Methanococcus vannielii SB: one gene and its partner. Each later gene encodes a partner of the first gene's protein in a complex. Links are inferred from orthologs where the notes say so. Each region holds a gene or a part of one and is shown on either strand. Other genes may lie near its edges.

Region 1 (8,295 bases):
CTCAGGATTTAACATGTACAAGCCAGCTGATGTAAACAAGTGGAACGCTTACGCAGCAGCAGGTTTAGTTGCAGCAGCAGCAGTAAGCTGTGGTGCGGCAAGAGCTGCACAAAACATCGCTTCAGTTATTCTGTACTATAACGACATTTTAGAGTACGAAACTGGTTTGCCGGGTGTTGACTACGGTAGATCAATGGGTACTGCAGTAGGATTCTCATTCTTCTCACACTCAATCTACGGTGGCGGTGGACCTGGTATCTTTAACGGAAACCACGTTGTAACCAGACACTCCAAAGGATTTGCAATTCCTCCAGTATGTGCAGCAATGTGTGCAGATGCAGGTACGCAGATGTTCTCACCTGAACACACTTCAGCATTAGTTGGTGCCGTATACTCAGCATTTGACGAGTTTAGGGAACCGATGAAATACGTAATTGAAAGAGCATTAAACATTAAAGATAAATTATAAGGTAGTAATCTATGATCGAACTTGAAGTCTTCCCACATAGGTATTTAAAAGCAGAAACAACTGAAAACTTCCTAAATAGTGCTTATTCATTTAGCACTGTTGAAAGAGTAGTAATACATGGAGAATCACTCCCTAAAAAAGTAGGATACGGTCCTGCTAAAGGGTCTCCGGTAAATCATTCTGAAAAAAAGGAAATTACTGTTAAAGGAGTTCCGGTAGAACTCAATCTTCAGGTTGGAAGATTATGGGTTTTACTAAAGGATGAAAGCGAAATTGAAAAAATCGATGAACTTTGTAAAGAACTTTTCCCATTTGGATACCGGTTAACAAAGGGTAAATTCTTAAGGGATACTCCTACAGTATCAGACTTTATAAAATACGGGGAATCTGCGGTTGAAAATATCGACCCCAAATTATTAAGTGCAACTGATCCAAGAAGTAAGTTTCAAAATTCCGTAAAAATGATTCCAAAAAGTGAAAATTCGACAGAATAATGTGATTTTATGCCCGTAGGTAGAAAAGAACAGATTGTTGACTGTAGAGCTGTTATGGGTCTTGGTGAAGGAGGTGGACTTGCTCAAAGGGGGACTTTTGCAGAAGGACTTCGTAACGACGTGGTCGTTGTTGCAATGTCGCCTGGGAGAAGGCATATTACAAAACCCGTATGCGAAATTACCTATGGAATAAGGGAAGCAGGAATTCAAACCAGCGTTCTAGTATTGGATGCAGGAGGGGGAATTCCTTCAGATGCTCCACAGGGAAGTTTAGGCTCAACTTTTGGGCTTAAACCTGATGAAGCACGACAAGTTAATCGACATAAATTATGTGTAATTCACTTTGGAAACGTAAAAAGTCATATAATCTATAAAGCTAGGTTATTCTTAAAGTACGTGACCATTCCTACAATTATAGTTTGTCAGTCTCCAGTGGACATGGAAGACTTTGCAAAAATTGGAATTAAGACCCTAGACGTAATGCCTTTAGAACCTAAAACTGAGGGCACTATTGTCGAAATTATTACAGGCGTAGTAAGGGGGGAATCTTCCCCACAAAAAAAGATTGATGAAATCATAGAAAGCATAAAAAAACATTTAGGTTAAGGTGATCTTATGGCATATAAGCCTCAGTTCTACCCTGGAGCAACAAAAGTTGCTGAAAACAGACGAAATCACTTAAATCCAAACTACGAATTGGAAAAATTAAGAGAAATCCCAGATGAAGACGTTGTAAAAATCATGGGACACAGGCAGCCTGGTGAAGACTACAAAACAGTTCACCCACCATTAGAAGAAATGGACATGCCAGCTGACTACGTAAGAGACTTAGTAGAGCCATTAAACGGTGCTAAGGAAGGACACAGGGTTAGATACATCCAGTTTGCTGACTCAATGTATTTTGCTCCTGCTCAACCATACGACAGGTCAAGATTGTACATGATCAGATTAAGGGGAGTAGATGCAGGTACGCTCTCAGGAAGACAAGTTGTTGAATGTAGAGAAAGTGACCTTGAAGAATTCTCCAAAAACTTGCTTATGGATACCGAACTCTTTGACCCTGCAACATCAGGAGTAAGAGGTGCAACTGTACACGGCCACTCCTTAAGATTAGATGAAAACGGAATGATGTTTGACGCATTACAAAGATGTGTGTTCGACGAAAAAACCGGACACGTAATGTATGTAAAAGACCAGGTTGGAAAGCCACTCGACCAGCCAGTTGACGTTGGAGAACCAATGCCTGAAGCAAAATTAAGAGAAATCACAACCATCTACAGAAAAGATGGTATCGCAATGAGAACAGACCCTGAAGTTATTGAAGTTGTAAAGAGAATCCACAGAGCAAGAACTCTTGGTGGATACATCCCTACAAACGAAATATTCAAAGGATTATAATTAATTCTTAAATTAAAAAAAACCTCTTAAGCCATTGAGGTGAACTTATGGAAGCTGAAAAAAGATTATTCTTGAAAGCATTAAAGGAAAAATTCGAAGAAGATCCAAAGGAAAAATACACAAAATTCTATACCTACGGCGGTTGGGAACAATCTGCTAGGAAAAGAGAATTTGTTGCAGCTAACGAAAAAGTTTTAGCTGAAAAAAGACAGGGAGTTCCACTTTACAACCCTGATATTGGTGTTCCTTTAGGACAGAGAAAGTTAATGCCTTACAAATTGTCAGGAACTGACTCATACTGTGAAGGTGACGACTTACACTTCATGAACAACGCTGCTATCCAACAGTTATGGGACGATATCAGAAGAACAGTTGTTGTAGGTATGGACACTGCTCACTCAGTTTTAGAAAAAAGATTGGGTGTAGAAGTAACTCCTGAAACAATCAACGAATACATGCACACAATTAACCACGCACTTTCAGGTGGTGCAGTTGTTCAAGAACACATGGTTGAAGTTCACCCTTCCCTTGCATGGGATTCATACGCTAGAATCTTCACTGGTGACGATGAATTAGCTGCGGAATTAGACAGTAGATTCTTAATTGACATTAACAAATTGTTCCCAGCAGAACAAGCTGAAGCTTTGAAAAAAGCTATCGGTAAAAAAACATACCAAGTATCAAGGGTACCATCACTCGTAGGTAGAGTATGTGACGGCGGTACAATCTCAAGATGGTCTGCAATGCAGATTGGAATGTCATTCATTACCGCATACAAACTTTGTGCAGGAGAAGCTGCAACAGCTGACTTCTCATATGCTTCAAAACACGCTGACGTAATTCAGATGGGTAACGCTTTACCTGGAAGAAGAGCAAGAGGTCCAAACGAGCCAGGGGGAATCCAGTTCGGTATCCTTTCAGACGTTGTACAAACTACAAGAGTTTCAGACGACCCAGTTGAGCAGTCATTAGAAGTAGTAGCAGCTGGTGCTGCATTATATGACCAAATATGGCTTGGTGCATACATGTCTGGTGGCGTAGGTTTCACACAATACGCTACAGCAGCATACACCGACGATATCTTGGACGATTTCTCATACTATGCACTTGACTACGTAGAGAAAAAATACGGTAGAATGGGAACTAAAGCTACAATGGACGTAGTAGAAGACATTGCAAGTGAAGTTACACTCTACTCATTAGAACAGTACGATGAATACCCCGCATTATTAGAAGACCACTTTGGTGGATCACAGAGAGCTGCAGTTGCTGCTGCTGCATCCGGTATCGGTGTATGTATGGCAACAGGTAACTCAAACGCTGGTGTAAACGGCTGGTACTTATCACAAATATTACACAAAGAATACCACAGTAGACTTGGATTCTATGGTTACGACTTGCAGGACCAATGTGGTGCTTCAAACTCACTCGCAATCAGAAACGACGAATCTGCACCTCTTGAATTAAGGGGGCCTAACTACCCTAACTACGCAATGAACGTAGGTCACCAGGGAGAATACGCAGGTATTGCACAAGCTGCTCACTCAGCAAGAGGAGATGCATTTGCAATGAGTGCATTAATTAAAGTTGCATTCGCTGACCCAATGCTTGTATTTGACTTTTCAAAACCAAGAAAAGAATTTGCAAGAGGAGCATTAAGAGAATTCGACGCTGCAGGAGAAAGAGACGTTATCTTACCTGCAAAATAATCCTATGAATATTTAAGGAGGCCTTTTGGCTTCCTTTTTTTATACCTATTATATATTGTTTCGGAATCATTAACAATATTGCTAATTAAAATATACTTTAATTAAATTAAAGGAAAATTAGGCTTTGTTTTTTAAAAAAACGAATGCAAAGTAATATATATAGTATAACAAGATATTAACTGATTAGCTAACGGCATAGATAACGTTCTAGGCTTTAAAGCCACTAGAAGTCATAGCTAACATTCCCGTATATTGTGAGGTGAAATAATGGATCCAACATTGATTTCTCTGGGGGCATTAGCCCTTGCTGGGGCAGCAGCAACTGTTTCAGGTTGTGCTGAAGACTTGGAATCTGATGTAGGTTCACAGTCAAACCCTAACTCTCAGGTTCAATTAGGTCCCCAAATGGGCAATATTCACAGATACTTCAACAAAGCAATTTCTGGAGAGCCTGTATCGTACGGTTTGTATGTTGCAGTTGCAGGTTCAGTTGCTTGGGCACTTATTAACGCCGGATTAAACGCTGTTTTAGCATTAATCATTGGTTCAGGTGTCGCTGCAATCGTTCACGGAGCTTATTCAGTTAGTGCATTTTTAGGAAGAACTGTAGGTCAGTCCCAAAAATTCGGGCAGCCTGTTTACATGGATGTTCTTACATCACATATTGGCCCAATTGTAGGTCATGGATTTATCGCTGTTTTCACGATGGTTCTTGCAGCTTACTTAGCAGTAACTGCTTTAGGAAACCCATTCCCATTGCCATTAGTAGCGTTAATTTTCGGTATTACCGTAGGTGCGATTGGTTCATCAACAGGTGACGTTCATTATGGTGCTGAAAGAGAATACCAAAAATACGCATTTGGTGGGGGCATTCCTGTTGCTAATCAGGGTGACATCGATATTTATGCAGAATACGGAATTAGAAACGGTTTAGACTCATCATACTTCTGTTCAAGACTTGGTGGTCCACTTACCGGATTATGCTTTGGTTTAATCATCTTCCTCGATGGATGGAGAAGCATCGTAGGTAACATTATTGGTGGAGACTTAGTAACAAAAACATCAATCGCACTTGTAGTAGGTCTCTTAGTGGTGGTCGCTGCAATGATCCTCAACAGAAAAATAGAGGTATTTGCTAGAAACAAGTACGGACCATACAGAAATTAATAAAATAAGGAAGATTGGTGATATTATGGATGCTACAAGCTTTATATTACCTCTTGCGGAAATAACCATTGCAGGTGCCATTATTAATGCAAGCGTTCACTTCGTTCCAGTAGGTGGTGCTCCAGCTGCAATGGCTACATCAACAGGGGTAGGTACAGGTACAACACAGTTAGCAGCAGGTGCTGGATTTACAGGACTTTTAGCTGCGGCTACAATGGCTTCACAAGCGGGAGTTTCATTAGCTGACCCAGTTCACTTGGCATTAATCATGCTCTCTGGAGCAGTTGGTGCGATGATAATGTTAGGTCTTACGATGTTAATCGGGCAAATTATCTACGTATACGGTATTGGTATCGTCCCTGCAGCAGATAAGTGTGAAAAAGACCCAATTACAGGAGATATTCAAAAACCGTATATTACGCCAGGTACTACCGGACACGGAATTCCAACAGTATGTTTTGTTAGCGGTACAGTTGGTGCAGCACTCGGTGGTATCGGTGGTGCTCTTGCATACATTGCACTCCAACAGTTAGGATTTACTGCGCCCGTTGCTGGTGTTTTAGCAGTTGGATTCTTCTTTATGAACGCTGTTTTAGCGTCCTACAATATTGGTGGTACAATCGAAGGATTCCACGACCCTAAATTTAAGAAAATGCCAAACGGAGTTATTGCTTCATTTGTTTCATCCTTGATTACAGGAGCTGTATTAATCGGAATGGCTATGGGACTTTAAGTCTGTAACTTTCAAAAAATATCGAGGTGTAATTATGTCACATGGTGGCGGAGGACACGCAGCAGAACTTTTCCCTGAAAACCAAGTTTTAGTGATTGGTGCTGTATTATCACTCATTGGAATGTACATTGCACACTTTGTTCCATCACTCGCTATGCTCTTAGGAGGATTATTAGCAGCAGGAGCATGTGTTGCAGGCGCAAATACTACAAGAAGAGTAGCCGCATACGGATTAGGTACTGGTGTTCCATCAATAGGAATGGTAAGTTTAGGAATGGGTACAATTTCAGCTTTAGCAGGAGTTTTAATACCATCAGTATTAGCTGGTTCAGTTGCATTGCCTTTTGATTTAGTTTTAGCTACGCCAATTATTGCTGCAGTCGTTGCAATTATAGTTGGATTTATTGTAGGTAAATTAACTCAAAACCCCGTAGGAATGAAAGTTCCAATTATTGTTTCAAGTATGACGAAACTTTCATTAATGGGAGCTTTAGCAATTTTGGGGTTCTGTACTGCATTTGCAGGCGGATTTTCAGCAGATTTAATTATCAATGGTGCAATTAACAATGGAATTATTGCATTAGCATTTATTGCAGCAGGTATGTCAATTTTACACCCATTTAACGCATGTATCGGTCCAAATGAAAGTCACAAGAGAACAATAACTCTTGCTACAGCTTGCGGATTAATGGCATGGTTAGTATTCTCAATTGCAAAATTAGACATTGTTTCAATATTAGTAGCTGCAGTATTCTGGATATACACTTATGGTTCATTTGTAAGCATGTCTCTTGCTGATGCTTGCGAAGTTAAGTACGTACCAGAATTACCTAAGAAGGAGTAAGGTGGTAAAATGGAGATAGTCAAAGTATGTCCTGAAATCCACGTTGTAATGGACATTGATTCAGGTTTAATAGCTGAAATGAGAAAAGACATTCTCGTTGTAGATTTACACCCTGTTGAAGAACAAATTAACAAATTAGCATACTTTGCAAAAGCATTGGAAAATTCACTTGACCCTAGAAATGCGCCAATGAAATCATACAAAGGAAGAGATGGGACCTATAAAACTGGAGGTCTATTTCAAGGAATGTTCTTTGGTTTCTGGGTAACTATGTCAATTCTTGTTCTCGTAACAATATTGACTATTAAAATGAATTTAAGCTTAATAGGGTTGTAATCTAATAGGAGGTGCAAACAATGGCAAATAAAAAAGCCCCTGCAGCAGGATGGCCTGTTGCGAACGGTGAATATGTAGTGGGGAACCCTGAAAGTTGTGTTGCAGTTGTTACACTAGGTTCCCACGGTTTAGACCAAGCTGCTATTGACGCAGGTGCAGCTATTTCAGGGCCATGCCACACAGAAAACTTAGGAATCGAAAAAGTTGTTGCAAACTACATTTCAAACCCAAACATTAGATTTATGATAATTGCAGGATCTGAAGTTCAAGGGCATATTACAGGTCAGTGCTTAAAAGCATTATATGAAAACGGAATCGGTGACGATGGTGGTATCATCGGCGCTAAAGGTGCAATTCCATTCATGGAAAACGTAGGAAAAGAGCCTGTTGGAAGATTCCAAAAACAGATTGTTGAATGCGTCAATTTGATTGATGTTGAAGACAAGGGAAAAATTACTGAAGCAATTAAAAACTGCATTTCAAAAGATCCTGGGGCACTTGAAGAAGATGCAATGGTTGTCGAATTAGAAGGCGGTAAAAAGGTTGCTGGCGAAGATTCAACTACAATAAAACCTACATCACCAGAAATGGCTTTATTGGAAGCTAGAATGAGAATTATCTCAGAAAAAATGAATGAAGCTGCAATGGTTGCTAAATTCAATTCCGGATATTATAATGGAAAAATCCAAGGTATTGCAATAGGTTTATTCCTTTCAATATTGGTATTCTCATTACTCTAAGGAGGAGGTGCAAACAATGGCAAATAAAAAAGCCCCTGCAGCAGGATGGCCTGTTGCGAACGGTGAATATGTAGTGGGGAACCCTGAAAGTTGTGTTGCAGTTGTTACACTAGGTTCCCACGGTTTAGACCAAGCTGCTATTGACGCAGGTGCAGCTATTTCAGGGCCATGCCACACAGAAAACTTAGGAATCGAAAAAGTTGTTGCAAACTACATTTCAAACCCAAACATTAGATTTATGATAATTGCAGGATCTGAAGTTCAAGGGCATATTACAGGTCAGTGCTTAAAAGCATTATATGAAAACGGAATCGGTGACGATGGTGGTATCATCGGCGCTAAAGGTGCAATTCCATTCATGGAAAACGTAGGAAAAGAGCCTGTTGGAAGATTCCAAAAACAGAT
Region 2 (8,304 bases), 350 kb from region 1 along the record:
GAACTGTTAGTACTAGCGGGCTGAACATCTCGGAAGAACCTTGATGCGTACACCCCTAGCCTATCAAACCCGTCTTCTACGGGAGTTCTCGTTCCCGAAGGAAACGGCTGTCTATTTTCAGGATGAATTTCGAGCTTAGATGCTTTCAGCTCTTATCTCTTGGCGCGTGGCTGCTCGGCAGTGCCTTGTCAGACAACCGATCGACTAGAGGCGCCGACGGCCCGTTCCTCTCGTACTAGAGCCACCTTTCCCTCAGACAGCCTACACATCCAGCAGATAGCAACCAACCTGTCTCACGACGGTCTAAACCCAGCTCATGATCCCCTTTAATGGGCGAACAGCCCCACCCTTGGGTCCTGCTGCAGACCCAGGATGGGAAAAACCGACATCGAGGTAGCAAGCCGCGGGGTCGATATGGGCTCTTGCCCGCGACAACTCTGTTATCCCCGGGGTAGCTTTTTTGTCATCCCTGGCCCCCATCAGTGAGGCACAGGGGTTCGTTAGGCCCGGCTTTCGCCTCTTCGTTGCGTTTTGTTGGCAACAAAGTCAGGCTGGCTTTTGCCCTTACACTCAACAGCGGAGTCCTGACCCGCTTGAGCCAACCTTTGGGCCCTCCTGATGCATTTTTAGGAGGGTACCGCCCCAGCCAAACTGCCCACCTACCGGTGTCCCCTAAAAGGGTGAGGAACATGGTCATGAGAGGGTGGTGTCCCAGGATCGCCTCCACCTTTCCTGGCGAAAAGGTTTCGATGGCTCCCACCTACACTGTACACTCACAACCATGCCCCAACGACAGGCTGCAGTAAAGCTCCACGGGGTCTTCGCTTCCCACTGGAAGTCTCCGGCCTTTGCGCCGGAATGGTAGGTTCACCGGATTCTAGTCGGGGACAGTGGAGGTCTCGTTACGCCATTCATGCAGGTCGGAACTTGCCCGACAAGGAATTTCGCTACCTTAAGAGGGTTATAGTTACCCCCGCCGTTTACTGGCGCTTCGCCCGGTTGGAACCGGGGTTCACGTACCAGCACTGGGCAGGCGTCGGCCTTAGTACACACCTTTTCAGGCTCGCTAAGACCTATGTTTGTATTAAACAGTCGGACCTCCCTGGTCACTGCGACCAGCGATCCCATATTTAAACAAGATCACTGGCACTCCTTCTCCCGAAGTTACGGAGCCAATTTGCCGACTTCCCTCGACTAGATTCATCCGCTACGCCTTAGGATACTCACCTAGGGGCACCAGTGTCGGTTCTGGGTACGGACATCTAGAATCCTTGCTAGTTCCCTTTTCACGGGCTCCAGAGATCGGCCGAACTCTCCTAACGGAGAGCTCATCACTCTTTCATCCGGTTCTCGTTATTACAACTCTCCCCGGACTTATAAGCTTGAATGTCCAGACAAGAACACTCAGCCTACCCAGAAGCGTTGGAAACTAACCTTGTGTTGCCACGCGTATCTAGATGGCACAGGAATATTAACCTGTTTCCCTTTCCTCTCAAAGGAGTTACCTCGAGAGTTAGGACCGGCTTACCCACAGCTGACAAACATTGCTGTGGAACCCTTGCCCCTTCGGCGGTGGGGATTCTCACCCCACTTATGCTGTTACTACTACCGGGATCTTCATTTCTACGAGGTCCACTCGACTTCACAGCCGAACTTCTGCCCTCGCAGAACGCCCCCCTACGGGATCACCTTGCGGTGCCCTTGGGTCTCGGCAGCCGATTTAGCCCCGTCCATTTTCGGGGCCCTTGATCTCGACAGGTGAGCTGTTACGCACTCTTTAAAGGGTGGCTGCTTCTAAGCCAACCTCCCTGCTGTCTTAGACCAAGGACGCCCTTCGTGTTCACACTTAATCGGCATTTAGGGGCCTTAACCCAAGTCTCGGCTATTCCCGTCTCGGACATACAGCTTACCCGTATGCCCTCACTCAGAGCCTACGGCGACGACAGGTTCGGAGTTTGACAAAACAGCGAGGAATTTCTTCCCCTAACCATCTTATCAGTGCTCTACCCTGCCGACTACCTGAACTCTGGCTGACCTGAGAGTCACTTCGAGGGGAACCAGCTATCTCCGGGCTCGATTGGCCTTTCACCCCTAGACCGAGGTCAGAAGAGTGCTTCGAACGGCAACAACTCTGCAGGCCTCCATCCCTCAGTTGAGGGACTTCACCTTGCCCCGGCCTAGATCGCCCGGTTTCGGGTCGTATTGCTGTGACTCCGGGCCCTTAAGACCCCGTCCCTAAAGATTCTGCGGACTTGTTGGTTTCCCTACGCCTTCGATCGTGAAGATCTTAAGCTCGCCACAACAATACACTCCCCGGCCCGTTTTTCGAAACGGAGGACGCAACCCTGGCTCTGTTCTTCGTACAGCCGCCTTGCGACGGTTTCCTTCAGAACAGTTGCCTTTGGGGCCACGCCATTCCATACCTACCTGGTTTCAGGCTCTTTTCACACCCTGTTAAGGGTGCTTTTCAGCTTTCCCTCGCGGTACTAGTACGCTATCGGTCTTGAAACGTATTTAGAGTTGGAAGTTGATGCCTCCCAAATTCCCGCGCGATATCCAACGCACGGTACTCAGGGACACTTCAAACCTGAATCGATTGCGCTTACGGGACTTTCACCCTCTATAGTGTGACGTTCCAGTCAACTTCAGCTTTTCTCAACAGGCGAAAAGAAGGCCCTATAACACCACATCTCCCCGAAGGGATTCAGTTTGCCCTGATCCGTGTTCAATCGCCTCTACTAACGGAATCTCAGTTGATTTCTTTTCCTGCGGGTACTAAGATGCTTCAATCCCCCGCGTTACCAATCCTTACGGATTACAAAAGTAGGAAGTCCCATTCGGAAATCCTAGGTTCAAAGGCTGTATGCGCCTCGCCTAGGCTTATCGCAGCTTACCACGTCCTTCATCGGCGTTTCAAGCCAAGCCATTCCCCAGGTAGGGTAATAGATAAAATTAGACATCTGGATAACACCAGATATGAAAGCTTGTGCACGACCATCATTAATATCCGGCCCCTAGATCGTAATCTAAAAATTACGAGCTGGGCAAAAAAATTAAGCCCACAATCATTTAGTGCCTAGTAGCGACCAAAATGTTCTTTTTTTAGGAGGTGATCCAGCCGCAGGTTCCCCTACGGCTACCTTGTTACGACTTCACCCCCCTCGCTGAGCCCAGGTTCGACCCTAGCCAAAGGCCAAGGCCTCACCTGAACCCAACTCGGGTGGTGTGACGGGCGGTGTGTGCAAGGAGCAGGGACACATTCACCGCAGTATTATGAACTGCGATTACTACGGATTCCAGCTTCACGTGGGCGAGTTACAGCCCACGATCCGAACTACGACTAGGTTTCGGAGATTCGCGTCCCTTTTCAGGGTAGCAGCCCATTGTCCTAGCCATTGTAGCCCGCGTGTAGCCCAGGAGATTCGGGGCATGCGGACCTATCGTTGCCCGCTCCTTCCTCTAGCTTAGCGCTAGCGGTCCCCTATGAGTGCTTACCTTCCGGAGAAAGTAGTCGCAACATAGGGCACGGGTCTCGCTCGTTACCTGACTTAACAGGACGCCTCGCGGTACGAGCTGACGATGGCCATGCACCACCTCTCAGCGCTTCAGGCAAGGTCGTCAACCTGGCCGTCATCATGCTGTCGCTCCTGGTGAGATGCCCGGCGTTGAATCCAATTAAACCGCAGGCTCCACCCGTTGTGGTGCTCCCCCGCCAATTCCTTTAAGTTTCAGTCTTGCGACCGTACTCCCCAGGCGGCGAACTTAACGGCTTCCCTTCGGCACCACCTGGGCTCGAGGCCCAGGTGACACCTAGTTCGCAGAGTTTACGGCCAGGACTACCCGGGTATCTAATCCGGTTCGCGCCCCTGGCTTTCGTCCCTCACCGTCGGACCCGTTCCAGACAAGTGCCTTCGCCATAGGTGGTCCTCCAAGGATCAACACATTTCACCGCTACCCCTGGAGTACCCTTGTCCTCTCCCGGTCCCAAGTCCAGCAGTATCCCTGCCAGTCCTCTGGTTAAGCCAGAGAATTTAAACAGGGACTTACTGGACCGGCTACGGACGCTTTAGGCCCAATAAGAGTGGCTACCACTCGGGCCGTCGGTATTACCGCGGCTGCTGGCACCGAACTTGCCCAGCCCTTATTCCTCAAGCTGTTTACACTTGATAAAAGCCCATGCTGTGCATGAGCACTTGGGGTCCCCCCGTCGCACTTTCGTGCATTGCGGAGGTTTCGCGCCTGCTGCGCCCCGTAGGGCCTGGGGCCGTGTCTCAGTCCCCATCTCCGGGCTCCCTCTCTCAAGGCCCGTATCGATCGTAGGCTTGGTGGGCCATTACCCCACCAACTACCTAATCGAGCGCAGTCCTATCCTCGGGCGCATATGCTTTCAGAAAAGAATCGTTCCAGACTGCTTTTCTTATGGAGAATTATCCTCAGTTTCCCAAGGTTATGCTCCACCTGAGGTTAAGTTAACCACGTGTTAATGAGCCGTCCGCCATGGCCGAAACCATAGACTCGCATGGCTTAGTCGAACCCCAATAGCAGTAGCCTCCGGCGGGATCAACCGGAATTTTGTGGCGTAAAAGAATTTTACGCTCACACTCTCGTGGAGTACGTCATTTTTACATTAAAGGAAATGACATTTTATTTGGTCGCTATCTAGGTTTCACCTAGATTGTGGGCTTACATCACACCTGAGTGATTTAGTTCAGGCGATCACTTTGATTTGCATAATATGAAAACGTGTTGTAATATGTATTGTTTTTAGGTATGTAACAATAATATATATTTACAGCAATTCTTAATATACATTGAGGTGATTTCATGGTAAGTGACCGAAATGGTAAGCAAATAGATATCGGATCCCATGTAAAATATATAAACACCGGAACGTATGGAACAGTCCAATCTATTAAAATAGAAGGTAAAAAGGAATGGATTCTTTTAAATAACGGAATTCTTTATATGTCTAATCTTTTAGAAGTTGTTGACAGTATTAAAAAAGATTTAGACAAAAAATACGATAAAGATGAACTCATTAAAAGGATAAACGGGGAAAATATTGACTTAAGCTCTGGAGGAAGTGAAGGTTCCTGTGGAGCCGGTTAATTATATCGTACATAATTTTGAAATGTAAGGTGCGTTTTATGGATGATTCCAAAGAGTTAAACAGGTTAAACAAGGCAAGGGCCCTTATTAAAAATAAATTAGATTGTAGCGGAAGAAATGGAATTTATGACCTGACTGGCCTTTCCGGAGGATTTGAAATTAGTAAAAATTATCTAAATTTACTTGAAACCTATGTTGGGCCTGCAATATTTTCTGAGAAAATAAATGAGCTAGGAGTAAAACATCTTTCAGGACATGAAGGGGCCCATGGTGCAGCATGTTTTAACAGGACATCTTCTGCAATTTTATCAACGATTATGACCCTTTCAAAATCTTTTAAAAACGTTGTCCATTTTGTTCCTGAAAGACCCTCCCACCCTTCAATTCCTAAAAGTTGCAATATTTTTGGAATGAAATACTTTGAAAGTGATTTAAAAGATGAGATAATCTCAAAAATAGATAATGAAACAGTAACGGTAATTACTGGAGCTACGATGGATCATAAAATAACTTCAAGAGATATTGCCGAGGATTTAATAAATATTGCAAAAAATAAGGGTTCAATAACATTTTTTGACGATGCATCTGGTGCAAGACTTAGAAAACTCCATAATGAACCGCCGGCACTTGAAATGGGTGCAGATTTAGTAGTTACAAGCATGGATAAATTAATGAAAGGCCCAAGAGCAGGATTACTTGCTGGAAATAAAGAATTAGTAGATAAAATTTACTCTGAAGGATTAAAATTTGGACTTGAAGCCCAATCTCCAATAATGGCTGCAGTTATAAAAGCAATTGAAGATTTTGACATTGAAGAATTAAAAAGAGCATTTAAAAGAGCAGAACATATCGATTTAAATGTTTTTAACAAAGAAGGAGTTTCTTATCAAAAGACGCCCACAGGATTTTTAATAAAAGGCATTTCTGAAGAACAAGCCATTACTTCAGCAATGAATCTTCTTGAAAATTTTGGCATTATCACGATTGCTGCTGCGGGAATGCCCGGGGCAAGTAAAACTCTAAGAATAGACTTTTGTTCAAAAGATGCAGATAAAATCTCTGATGAGTATATTATAAATGCAATTTTGGCATCTAACCCATTAAAAAAATAAAATTTTAAATTTAAATTAATTTTTTTAGTTCTTCGGGCCTATGTAATTCGCCACCAATTTTTCCAGATAATACTACATCGCATTTTGCGTACTTCATTACTTCTTCTGAAATTTGTCCTAAGTTCATTTCTGGAACGATTATTTTTGAAGCATTTAAGTTTTTAATTAAGTCTCTTGGAAATGGAAAGACTGTTTTTAATCGTATATATCCAACATCTTTTCCTTCTGCCCTTAATGATTCAACGGTATATTTAACGGTTCTTGAAGGCGTCCCATAGCAAATAAACATCGTTTCGCTATCAGTATATTTTCCTTCGTATTGTACAATATCATCAGTACTGTCTAAAATTTTGTTACAAATTCTCCTAACTAATTTATCGTGTGTTTCCGAAGAAACGTCAGGATATCCATTTTCCCCATGTGTTAAACCAGTTACGTGGATATTATACCCTTCACCAAATGTGGGCATTTCTGAAACAAGTTTATCAAATGGAAATGGTTTTTTACAAGGTTTCTCTACAGGCTTTTTACGGTTTACTACTTCAATTTCATCGTGTAAAACTACCTTTTCTCGCATGTGGCCGATAATTTCATCTGCCATTATAAATACCGGAATTCTATACTTTTCAGCATAATTAAATGCCATTATTGTAAAATCATACATCTCCTGTACTGAAGAAGGGCATAACGCTATTGGTTCATAATCACCTTGGCTCCCCCAACGAACCTGCATCATATCTCCTTGAGCTGCTGCGGTCGGTTGCCCTGTTGAAGGGCCGCCCCTTTGAACATTTACAATTACACAAGGAGTTTCTGTCATAAATGCATAACCGATGTTTTCAAGCATTAAACTCATTCCTGGGCCACTTGTCGCAGTCATTGATTTTGCTCCTGCCCAGCTTGCACCGATTACTGCAGCCATACTTGCAATTTCATCTTCCAATTGGGAATAAAATCCGCCAACTTTTGGAAGTTTCTTTGCCATTCCTTCTGCAACCTCTGTTGAAGGAGTTATTGGATATCCTCCAAAAAAGTTGCATCCTGCTTTTATTGCACCTTCAACACAGGCCATATTTCCCTGCATGAAATCAATTTTTACCATGGAAATCACCAAAATCTCGCAAGTTGTAATGATATAATATATTCAATATAGTACTTACTTTTCTTAGTACTTTCTTATTTTTCAATAACATAATTATATAATTTATCCAAACTTTCATCAACCCCATATTTTTTGAAGTACCTTAAAAGATTTTCAAGGTCTCTTTTTAAATAAAACTCTTCATCGTATTCAACCTCTTCAAAAGGCAGTTTGTCAACTTTACCTTTTTTTCCAACTTCTATTGCTTGAGGCCAGTCGATTATTAAAAAATCACCTTCTGAATTGATTAATACGTTAAATTCACTTAAATCTCCGTGTATAAATCCAAGGGAATATGCTTTTTTAACTTCTTTGATAATTTTCATAAATAGTTCCTCAGGATTTACATCCAATTTTTCTACATCTACTCGCTTTAGTTCTTCACCGTGAAGCTTTCCAATAATTAACGCATGACGGTTCTGTTCTATCGGCTCAGGAACTTTTACTATAGGGAATAAATGGCTTAAAATATTAAATTCCCGTTCTGCAGTCAGTCTTGATGCATAAAGCCAGCTTATGTGCCTTTTGTTTGCGAGATATTCCCTATATCTTTTTCCCATGGAAAAACAAGTTCTACCAAGGATATGAAGTTTTAAAACGGCTTCACGAGTGTTAGTTAACAGAACGTGATAAACGTTGCCCTCTTTCCCAACTCCAACTTTACCGCCAATTCCTGTTATTAATTCCTTTTTTATAAATGCATTCATTGCTAAAGCATCATACCCATAGTGAGATAACCTATAACCATAATTTGACTTATTTGTGAATCGAAATTTATTTAACCTACTTATTCTAAACGCAAGTTCTTTTTCATGAAATCCCGTTTTTCGTTTTAAATCTTGAATTGGAACCCATTCGTGATTTTTCATTGAAATTTCAACTATACGTAATAATTTCCAATCGTTTTCTTCCATTTCCCTTATTGAAGCTAGAATTTTTTCG

Evidence for each region.
Region 2: the proteins of mcrC (region 1) and MEVAN_RS06300 are in contact, whole or in part, in a cryo-EM structure (PDB 8S7X), measured with the Methanococcus maripaludis proteins. The link is inferred for Methanococcus vannielii SB from one-to-one orthologs. Residues at the interface, in WP_011171501.1 of Methanococcus maripaludis: Asp143, Met144, Glu145, Ala148, Ala149, Thr154, Lys155, Asn156, Val157, Met158, Pro159, Leu160; in WP_011169945.1 of Methanococcus maripaludis: Tyr18, Asn20, Thr21, Thr23, Glu31, Lys33, Trp38, Leu40, Asp44, Ile45, Tyr46, Tyr47, Arg48, Leu51.

Annotation. Positions count from the first base shown.
Region 1 is NC_009634.1:893,733-902,027, forward strand. What follows is about bases 1-2,770. They hold mcrC (methyl-coenzyme M reductase I operon protein C), read left to right. Parts: upstream 1-972; coding sequence 973-1,569; downstream 1,570-2,770. Other genes in these bases: mcrB (coenzyme-B sulfoethylthiotransferase subunit beta), read left to right, coding at 1-469; mcrD (methyl-coenzyme M reductase operon protein D), read left to right, coding at 481-963; mcrG (coenzyme-B sulfoethylthiotransferase subunit gamma), read left to right, coding at 1,579-2,361; mcrA (coenzyme-B sulfoethylthiotransferase subunit alpha), read left to right, coding at 2,409-2,770. In the rest of the region: more of mcrA, read left to right, coding at 2,771-4,070; mtrE (tetrahydromethanopterin S-methyltransferase subunit E), read left to right, coding at 4,338-5,237; mtrD (tetrahydromethanopterin S-methyltransferase subunit D), read left to right, coding at 5,263-5,970; tetrahydromethanopterin S-methyltransferase subunit MtrC, read left to right, coding at 6,005-6,814; MEVAN_RS04475 (tetrahydromethanopterin S-methyltransferase subunit B), read left to right, coding at 6,824-7,150; mtrA (tetrahydromethanopterin S-methyltransferase subunit A), read left to right, coding at 7,171-7,890; mtrA (tetrahydromethanopterin S-methyltransferase subunit A), read left to right, coding at 7,907-8,295.
Region 2 is NC_009634.1:1,241,650-1,249,953, reverse strand. The notes cover bases 3,688-6,466. They hold MEVAN_RS06300 (DUF2098 family protein), read left to right. Parts: upstream 3,688-4,824; coding sequence 4,825-5,109; downstream 5,110-6,466. Other genes in these bases: MEVAN_RS06290 (2-oxoacid:acceptor oxidoreductase subunit alpha), read right to left, coding at 6,232-6,466; MEVAN_RS06295 (TIGR03576 family pyridoxal phosphate-dependent enzyme), read left to right, coding at 5,148-6,221. In the rest of the region: more of MEVAN_RS06290, read right to left, coding at 6,467-7,323; MEVAN_RS06285 (RIO1 family regulatory kinase/ATPase domain-containing protein), read right to left, coding at 7,398-8,276.